Regions from separate parts of the Paenibacillus sp. NPDC058367 genome, predicted to be linked through region 2. Evidence: riboswitches for the same ligand, from Rfam matches in the RefSeq annotation. Region 2 holds a riboswitch; the other holds the start of a gene.

Region 1 (3,732 bases), on a different contig from region 2:
ACTCCCAAGATAATCATCGATAACATCCTCCGCACTCCGAAACTCAACAGCCTCTAGATTAAAATGAATTTTATCCAGATCACGAAGCTCCTTCTTTTCAATTACAATAGTTTCATTCACATGACTGTTAATCCAGTCCATAAGTTTCTGTATACTTTGTTCCATTAGATGATCCCACCCTTACCTCGAAGATTATTATGTTTAAGTTACCCTTTTCTTAGGATTTGAATCCTTATTTTTGCCACATCTGAGCGGATTTGAACAAAGGAAGGTACTAAGGAATAGCGAATGTTACAGAATAGCAACAACAGAGATAATCCTCTACAACCAGAATAAGGATAGAAGAAAGTTAACTATTCTAAAAAGGGGGAGTGTTATTGATTCAGCTAACTGATGTCTCAAAATATTATCAGGAGAGGTGTGCAGTTGATCGAATTACTTTCACGGTGGAGAAAGGTGAGGTCTTTGGATTTCTAGGTCCCAATGGTGCAGGGAAGACTACAACGATGCGCATGATGACAGGGCTTCTTCAGTCTACAAGCGGAGAAATTTTAATTAATGGCATGAATATTTCACGTCATAAAAAAGAAATCCATGCTCAAATTGGTGTTGTTTTCGAGCTTCCGAACCTATACATGCGTAGTTCTATTCGAAATAATCTGGAGCTGTTTGCTGATCTGTATAGGGTAGCAGGAAATCGAGTGAATGAAGTCATGGAAACCCTCCAGCTGTTAGATAAGGAAAAAGCTAAAGTAAGCAGCTTATCCAAAGGCTGGAAGCAGCGTGTTCTAATCGCCAGAGCATTATTACATAAGCCTCAAGTGTTGTTTTTAGATGAGCCTACAAGTGGGTTAGATCCAAATTCAGCTTCACTCATACGTAATCACGTCAAGAGAATTCAAGAAGAAGGCACAACCATTGTCTTAACGACGCATGATATGCACGAAGCCGATGCATTAAGCGATAGAGTGGGCATCATGCACGCTGGTGCTTTGGTGGCACTCGATGAACCGCATAGACTTAAGACCATTTATGGTAAACCAGAAATTGAAGTTAAATATCAGCAGGATGGGAAAGTGGTTATGAAATCCTGGCCGATTGCAGAAGAAGTTACTAAAGATCATATCTATCAGTTAATGTCTACGAATCAAATTCTAAGTATGCACAGTAAAGAAGCTTCGCTGGCAGATGTATTCGCTGCCCTGACGGGAAGTGAGCTAAGTTGAGTTATCAGATATGGAAGCTGTTTAAACATGAAAGTAAGGATATACTGCGTAATCCAGCGACTGTAATTCTAATAATTTTGCCTATATTTATGGCTAAAATCATCATCACTGTAGTGGACAAGAGCGGTTTGGACTTCATACTTCTTTCTACATGGATATTATTTGCGCAAGTGATGGTTGGGATCATGATTACCGGCCCAGGATTAATTGAGGAGAGGGAGAGTAAGACTTATGATGCGCTGTTGATTACTCCGCTAAGCAGAGGCCAGATTATTACAGCGAAAGCTGGATCTGTTCTTGTTTTTTCTTTGTTATCACAGCTGATTGTTTATGTACTAAATCAAGGTTTGACAATGGATTTACTCCCTTCCTTATTGTATATGTTATTGGGTGGAATTATCTTTGTGCAAGTTGGAATTATCATTGGTTTAAAGGTAAGTTCCTCCAAAAATGGTTCAGCCATCAGCTCCGCATTTATGGTCGTTTTTTTCTTAGTAGCTTCTGTGTACGTCGCTCTTCCAGAATGGACCTATCCGATCTTTGTTATTCTGCCAAGTATTGAAATCGTCCAGAATTTGAACAGTATTCTAAATGGAGAAGGAGTATTGCTCCTAGAAAGCCTGCTTTTGCTCTTGTGGATTGTGGTGCTTTCGCTCTGGATTTGGAAGACGGGCAAAGCGTAGAACTTGTCAGAAGCAAATTACCATGGTATAGTTCAAGACGCAATATGCATGAAGAAGAAGTCTGCACGGATTGTGCAGGAGAGGTTCGCGAACTCCCTCTATAAAAAACTAAGAGTATATTAAATCTTATAAGCGGATGCAGTCCTTAACCCGGACGTTGCTTCCGTTTCTTCTTAGTGGAGCAAAGTTTTCGAAATCTCGTTCTTCTTTCCATTACCGGCCAAGGCCGAAGGAAAAGAGAGGGGTTTTTTGTCGTGTCAGAAGGAAGATTGAAAGAGGAAATGCAAGAAGTCACTTTACTTGGTAATCAGGGAACGCAGTACAAGTTTGGTTATGATCCAGCTATTCTTGAGGTATTTGATAACAAGCATCCAAGGCGTGATTATTTTGTTAAATTCAACTGCCCTGAGTTTACTAGCTTATGTCCTGTTACAGGTCAGCCGGATTTTGCCACACTGTATATTTCGTATATTCCTGAACAGAAAATGGTGGAATCTAAATCATTAAAGCTGTATCTGTTTAGCTTCCGTAACCACGGTGACTTTCATGAGGACTGCGTCAACATTATTATGAATGATCTGATCTCACTGATGGACCCACGATACATTGAGGTATGGGGCAAGTTCACTCCGCGTGGAGGCATATCTATTGATCCTTATTGCAACTATGGAAGACCGGGTACGAAGTATGAGGCGATGGCGGAGCACCGCTTAATGAATCACGACCTCTATCCGGAAAAAGTGGATAACCGCTAATCCCAACAAGTTGATAAGGAGAGATTAAGATGAACAAAAAAGCACTCGTCGTATTTAGCGGCGGACAAGATAGCACCACTTGCCTGGTTTGGGCATTGAAGCAGTTTGAGGAAGTGCAGGTAGTTACCTTTAATTATAATCAGCGTCATGCGGCTGAAATCGAAGTTGCTACAGAAATAGCAGCTAAGTTTAATGTAAAACAGCATATCCTTGATCTTGGGCTGCTTAATCAGCTGGCTCCAAATGCACTAACCCGCCAAGATATTGATATCGTTGCTGGCGAAGGTGATGAGCTTCCTAGTACATTTGTTGATGGACGGAATCTGTTATTTTTATCCTTTTCTGCAATATTAGCTAAACAATTGGGATATTCCCATATCGTCACTGGGGTTTGCCAAACGGACTTTAGCGGGTATCCGGACTGCCGTGATGTATTTGTGAAATCATTGAATGTTACGCTGAATTTATCTATGGACTATGAGTTTGCGATACACACTCCATTGATGTGGCTGGATAAAAAAGAAACGTGGAAAATGGCCGATGAACTGGGTTATTTTGATTATGTTCGCGAACACACATTGACCTGTTACAACGGTATTATTGGCAGTGGCTGCGGTACTTGTCCAGCCTGTCTGTTGCGTCAGCGTGGTCTTGAGCAATATGAGGCGGAGAGAATGGAGGCCGGATCTTAATGCTTAACGAGGTTTCAGTCTGCAAAATATTTACGTTTGATGCGGCGCATCAATTAATTGGTCACAAAGGGAAATGTAGCAATCTGCATGGACATACTTATAAGCTCGAAGTAGTGCTTAAGGGCAAACCAGAGGCTACGGAAGGCCATTCAGACGAAGGGTTTGTTATTGACTTCAGTGATATCAAGACGACTGTGCAACAAAGCCTTGTAGACCGTCTAGATCACGCTTTTCTCGCTATGGGAAACGAACCTGTGTTAGAGACGTTAACGAATACGGGTTCCAAAGTAGCTTTGTTGTCTTTCCGCACCACAGTTGAAAATATGTCTTCATATATTGCCTACAAGCTTAAGCAAGCAGGGTTGCCTTTGTACTC
Region 2 (3,732 bases):
CATTCTTTGGGCGCCAAGACACTAACAAAACAACCCGTTCAACACTTTCGTGTGAACGGGTTGTTTTTATTTAAGCCTAAGCTTTAGATCTTAAATTGTTGCACAGCTTCCTGAAGCTTCTTAGCCTGCTCATATAGATGCTGCACGGTTACTGCATGTCCTTCAAGCTCTATACGTTGGCGCTCGGAGTTCTCGGATAGTGTGTCCGCACTTTCTTGGGATCTTGAAGTGATTTGTGCGGTTTCCTCGACGGAAGCACTAACTTCTTCTGTACTTGCTGAGATTTGCTGCGTAGCCGCAGATACGGATTGAATATTCTGATTGATGCTTTGGATCAGAATCAGAAGGTGATTGAAGGCATCGCCCGCTTCTGCCACCTTGCCTACCCCGGAGGCTACCTCAGAATTCACATGGTTCATCTCAGTAACGGAGCGATTCATATCTTCCTGAAGTCCGAGTAGGAAATCACGAATCTGCTCATTCGCATTACGGGATTGTTCGGAAAGCTTGCGTACTTCTCCGGCAACCACGGCAAATCCGCGTCCATGTTCTCCTGCACGTGCTGCTTCGATCGAAGCATTGAGCGACAGCATTTGGATTTGCTTCGTAATTTCAGTAATGCTATGAACGACTTCTCCGATCATTACTGAACGTTCATTCATAACTTGTAATTGCTCCAGCGACTGCAGGGAGGCACGTTCAACATGGCGCATTTGCAGAACGGCACTTTGGGCAATCTCATTACCGCCAATGGCTTCAGCGGAAGCTTCACTGATCTGCTCAGTGACTTCGGTGGCTGCTGAAGCAATATGCTGAATGCCGAAATTGATTTCTTCCATAGCTTTTGAATTATCTAGAGCGCTGCTCGCGATGGTCGTACTACCTTTGCCAATTTCTACAACAGATGTACTAGAGTGGTCTGCCATTTCATTTAAGACCTCAACACGTTCTCTTAAAGAATTGGAATCGGTGACCACAGTATTTGAGGTGACGAGTACATGTCCGATCATTTCTTTTAAGCGCAGGGTCATTGCTTGGAAGCTTCTGGACAGTTGAGCTACCTCATCACTGCCTTTAACCGTTAATTCCTCTGTGAAATCTCCCTCTGCGAGACGGGCACTGTAAGCTGCAAGCTTTGAGATAGGACGAGTAATCCGCATACTCATAAACCAGGCACCAGTTGAGCCTATGATCAGCGTTAGCAGAGTGATCCCGGCACTGGTCCACAGAATACTGTCTGTTTTTTCTTGAATAAAGCTTACATCACTGCTGATTCCGATAACCATCGTACTTCCGGGAATTCCGATATAAGCTGACTTATGTACACCATGCGAGTCCTTGTATGTATCGCTTAGTCCGCTCTTTCCTTTAAGAGCTTGCTGCATTGCAGAGGACACCTTAACAATTTCCTCCGGCTTTAATTTTGCATCATGATCTACAGACAGAACCTCAGCTTCCTTGCCTTTTAGATTGAGTAGAAAAATAGTCTCAACCCCATGCTGCTTTCTCTTATCCTGGAAATAGAATTCAAGATTGGTGGCTGCTTGTTCGTTCTTCTTTAGTGCTTGCTGAGCATGCATTGTATTTATATTCTTATATACGTCCTGAGCAGCTGCAGTTAGAATTTGATTGATTTGTGGCATGACATAGCTGTTGAAAATACTGGTGGATATAAAGTAGAAGCTGGTACTTAACAAAAGAGACGTGAGTAATAGAACTACAAATAATAAACGCGTAAATCTGCGACTGATCGACTGCTTGAAACGAAACATATTGTTCTCCCCCTTTTTATGGGCAGTGAAGCCCCATTTCTTTATATCCCTACCGACTGCTAGTGACTGGCAACCTGCAATATATTCCATAGTTATGTAATATATCAACTAAATGGATCGGGAATGAAGTGTTTGATACTATTCTATAGAATTAACCTCTGGATGAATAGTGAAAGTTTTAGTTTATAGAGCATATTTTTCTGAAAAAGATGAATTATTACTGACACTTTTATTTTTAGTTAATAAAAATGGGTATAAATACCCATTTCATAAATTGTTTATTTTTATGGATTGTTTGACGACAGTGTGATAGAGTATTAATGTTTTGTTCCAAAAATTAATGTAAGCCGCGGTTCGTAACCATCCCGCGTAAACAAAACTAGGAGGAGTTTAAGCAATATGTTTAATTTGATGTGGGGAGTTTTATTTGTTGTTGTCAATTTTGCTTTTTTTCTACTCTGTTACCGCCTGTTCGGCAAAAGTGGAATGTATGCCTGGGTAGGTATCGCTACTGTAATTGCAAACATTCAGGTAGCTAAGACGATTGCTATGCCATTTGATATCGTGATGACACTCGGAAATACGATGTATGTCACTTTGTATATGACCAGCGATTTGCTTAATGAGAAGTACGGAAGAGCAGAAGCACGTAAAGCGGTTTGGTTTGGCTTCTTCACCTTGCTTATGACGACAGTCATTATGCAAATGGTACTAGTATTTAAGCCGCAAGAGACCGATATTGCTCAGTCTTCTTTGGAGACGATCTTTGGTCTGATGCCTCGACTAGCGTTGGGTAGTCTAACTGCTTACTTCATTAGTCAGTTCCTAGACGTTCGGTTGTACTCCTGGATTCGCAAATATTACAGCACCTCAAGTCAGTTGTGGATTCGTTCCAACGGCAGTACGATGGTTAGCTCCTTTGTGGATACACTAATCTTCTGTACCATTGCATTTGCTGGGTTGTATAACTGGAGTGTGTGGTTTGAAATTTTGCTTACAACGTATCTAGCCAAATTCTTACTAACCGCAGTAAGCACACCTATCTTATATATCGCCCGAACTTTTACTTTTGCTGAAGATGGAATACCATCATCCGCTCATAAGAAGGAATAAACAACAATACAGCCAGCGCGTACCGATCATAATCGATGCGCGCTGTTTGATTTTTTCAGTCGTAAGAGGGCTCAATCGTTCCATATAAATATGTACATAAAATTAATATAAAGCTAAAATAAGCTATCGTAGCCATTCTAATTGTATCCCGAGCGAAGAGAGTGTACATAATCGGTAGTCACAGAAATTACGAATAGGTGTGGTGAAGGATGAATCTAGTAGTTCCTATACTCCGTCATGCAGCGGAACAGCCCGACAGCATTGCCTTAACCCATGACCAAGCAACTCATACCTATGCAACATTAGTGCAAGCGATGCGGAGAATTGCCAATGGTCTACAGCAAAAGGGCCTTAAGCATGACAAAATCGCTATTTTATCTACGAATCGCATTGAATTTGTCGAGGTTTTCTTGGGGGCTATTTATGCAGGCTGCGTTCCCATTCCTTTAGATCCCAAGTGGAGTGCAAATGAACTGCGGGTTATTATAGAGCAGTGCCAGCCGACAATGATTTTTGCCGAGCCGGAAGCTGCAAAGAATTTGGTCTTCAAGGACCAAGCAATCCCAACGCTGACTTTTTCAAATGAACGAACAGGTTCCTATGATCAGTGGTTGAAGGCTCAGAAGCCAGAAGCTGAATTGGATGAGACGAACGAGTTATTATTTATCGGCTTTACTTCAGGCACAACGGGGCTACCCAAAGGATATATGCGTACCCATTTATCGTGGTTAAAGAGCTTTGAGGTATCGAGTGCTGCCTTTGAATTGGACGCTATAAAGGATGTTTTAGCACCGGGTCCGTTTGTGCATTCGCTGTCCTTGTTCGCTGTAATGCAGAGTCTGTATGG

The links. Region 2 has a riboswitch for preQ1 ahead of ACFWMP_RS08440 (queuosine precursor transporter). Riboswitches for the same ligand answer to the same signal wherever they lie in the genome.
Region 1: it holds a riboswitch for preQ1, as region 2 does, so the genes downstream of both, queF (preQ(1) synthase) here and ACFWMP_RS08440 (queuosine precursor transporter) in region 2, are expected to answer to the same signal.

Annotation. Positions count from the first base shown of each region.
Region 1 is NZ_JBHXIZ010000002.1:948,699-952,430, forward strand. Features, by position in the region: gene ymzB (protein YmzB) at 1-165, opposite strand, end outside; gene ACFWMP_RS15370 (ABC transporter ATP-binding protein) at 378-1,226, shown strand; gene ACFWMP_RS15375 (ABC transporter permease) at 1,223-1,909, shown strand; PreQ1 riboswitch class I at 1,984-2,027, shown strand; gene queF (preQ(1) synthase) at 2,191-2,664, shown strand; gene queC (7-cyano-7-deazaguanine synthase QueC) at 2,694-3,356, shown strand; gene ACFWMP_RS15390 (6-pyruvoyl trahydropterin synthase family protein) at 3,356-3,732, shown strand, end outside.
Region 2 is NZ_JBHXIZ010000001.1:1,948,053-1,951,784, reverse strand. Features, by position in the region: gene ACFWMP_RS08450 (YnfA family protein) at 1-25, shown strand, start outside; gene ACFWMP_RS08445 (methyl-accepting chemotaxis protein) at 84-1,772, opposite strand; PreQ1 riboswitch class I at 2,116-2,161, shown strand; gene ACFWMP_RS08440 (queuosine precursor transporter) at 2,172-2,885, shown strand; gene ACFWMP_RS08435 (AMP-binding protein) at 3,095-3,732, shown strand, end outside.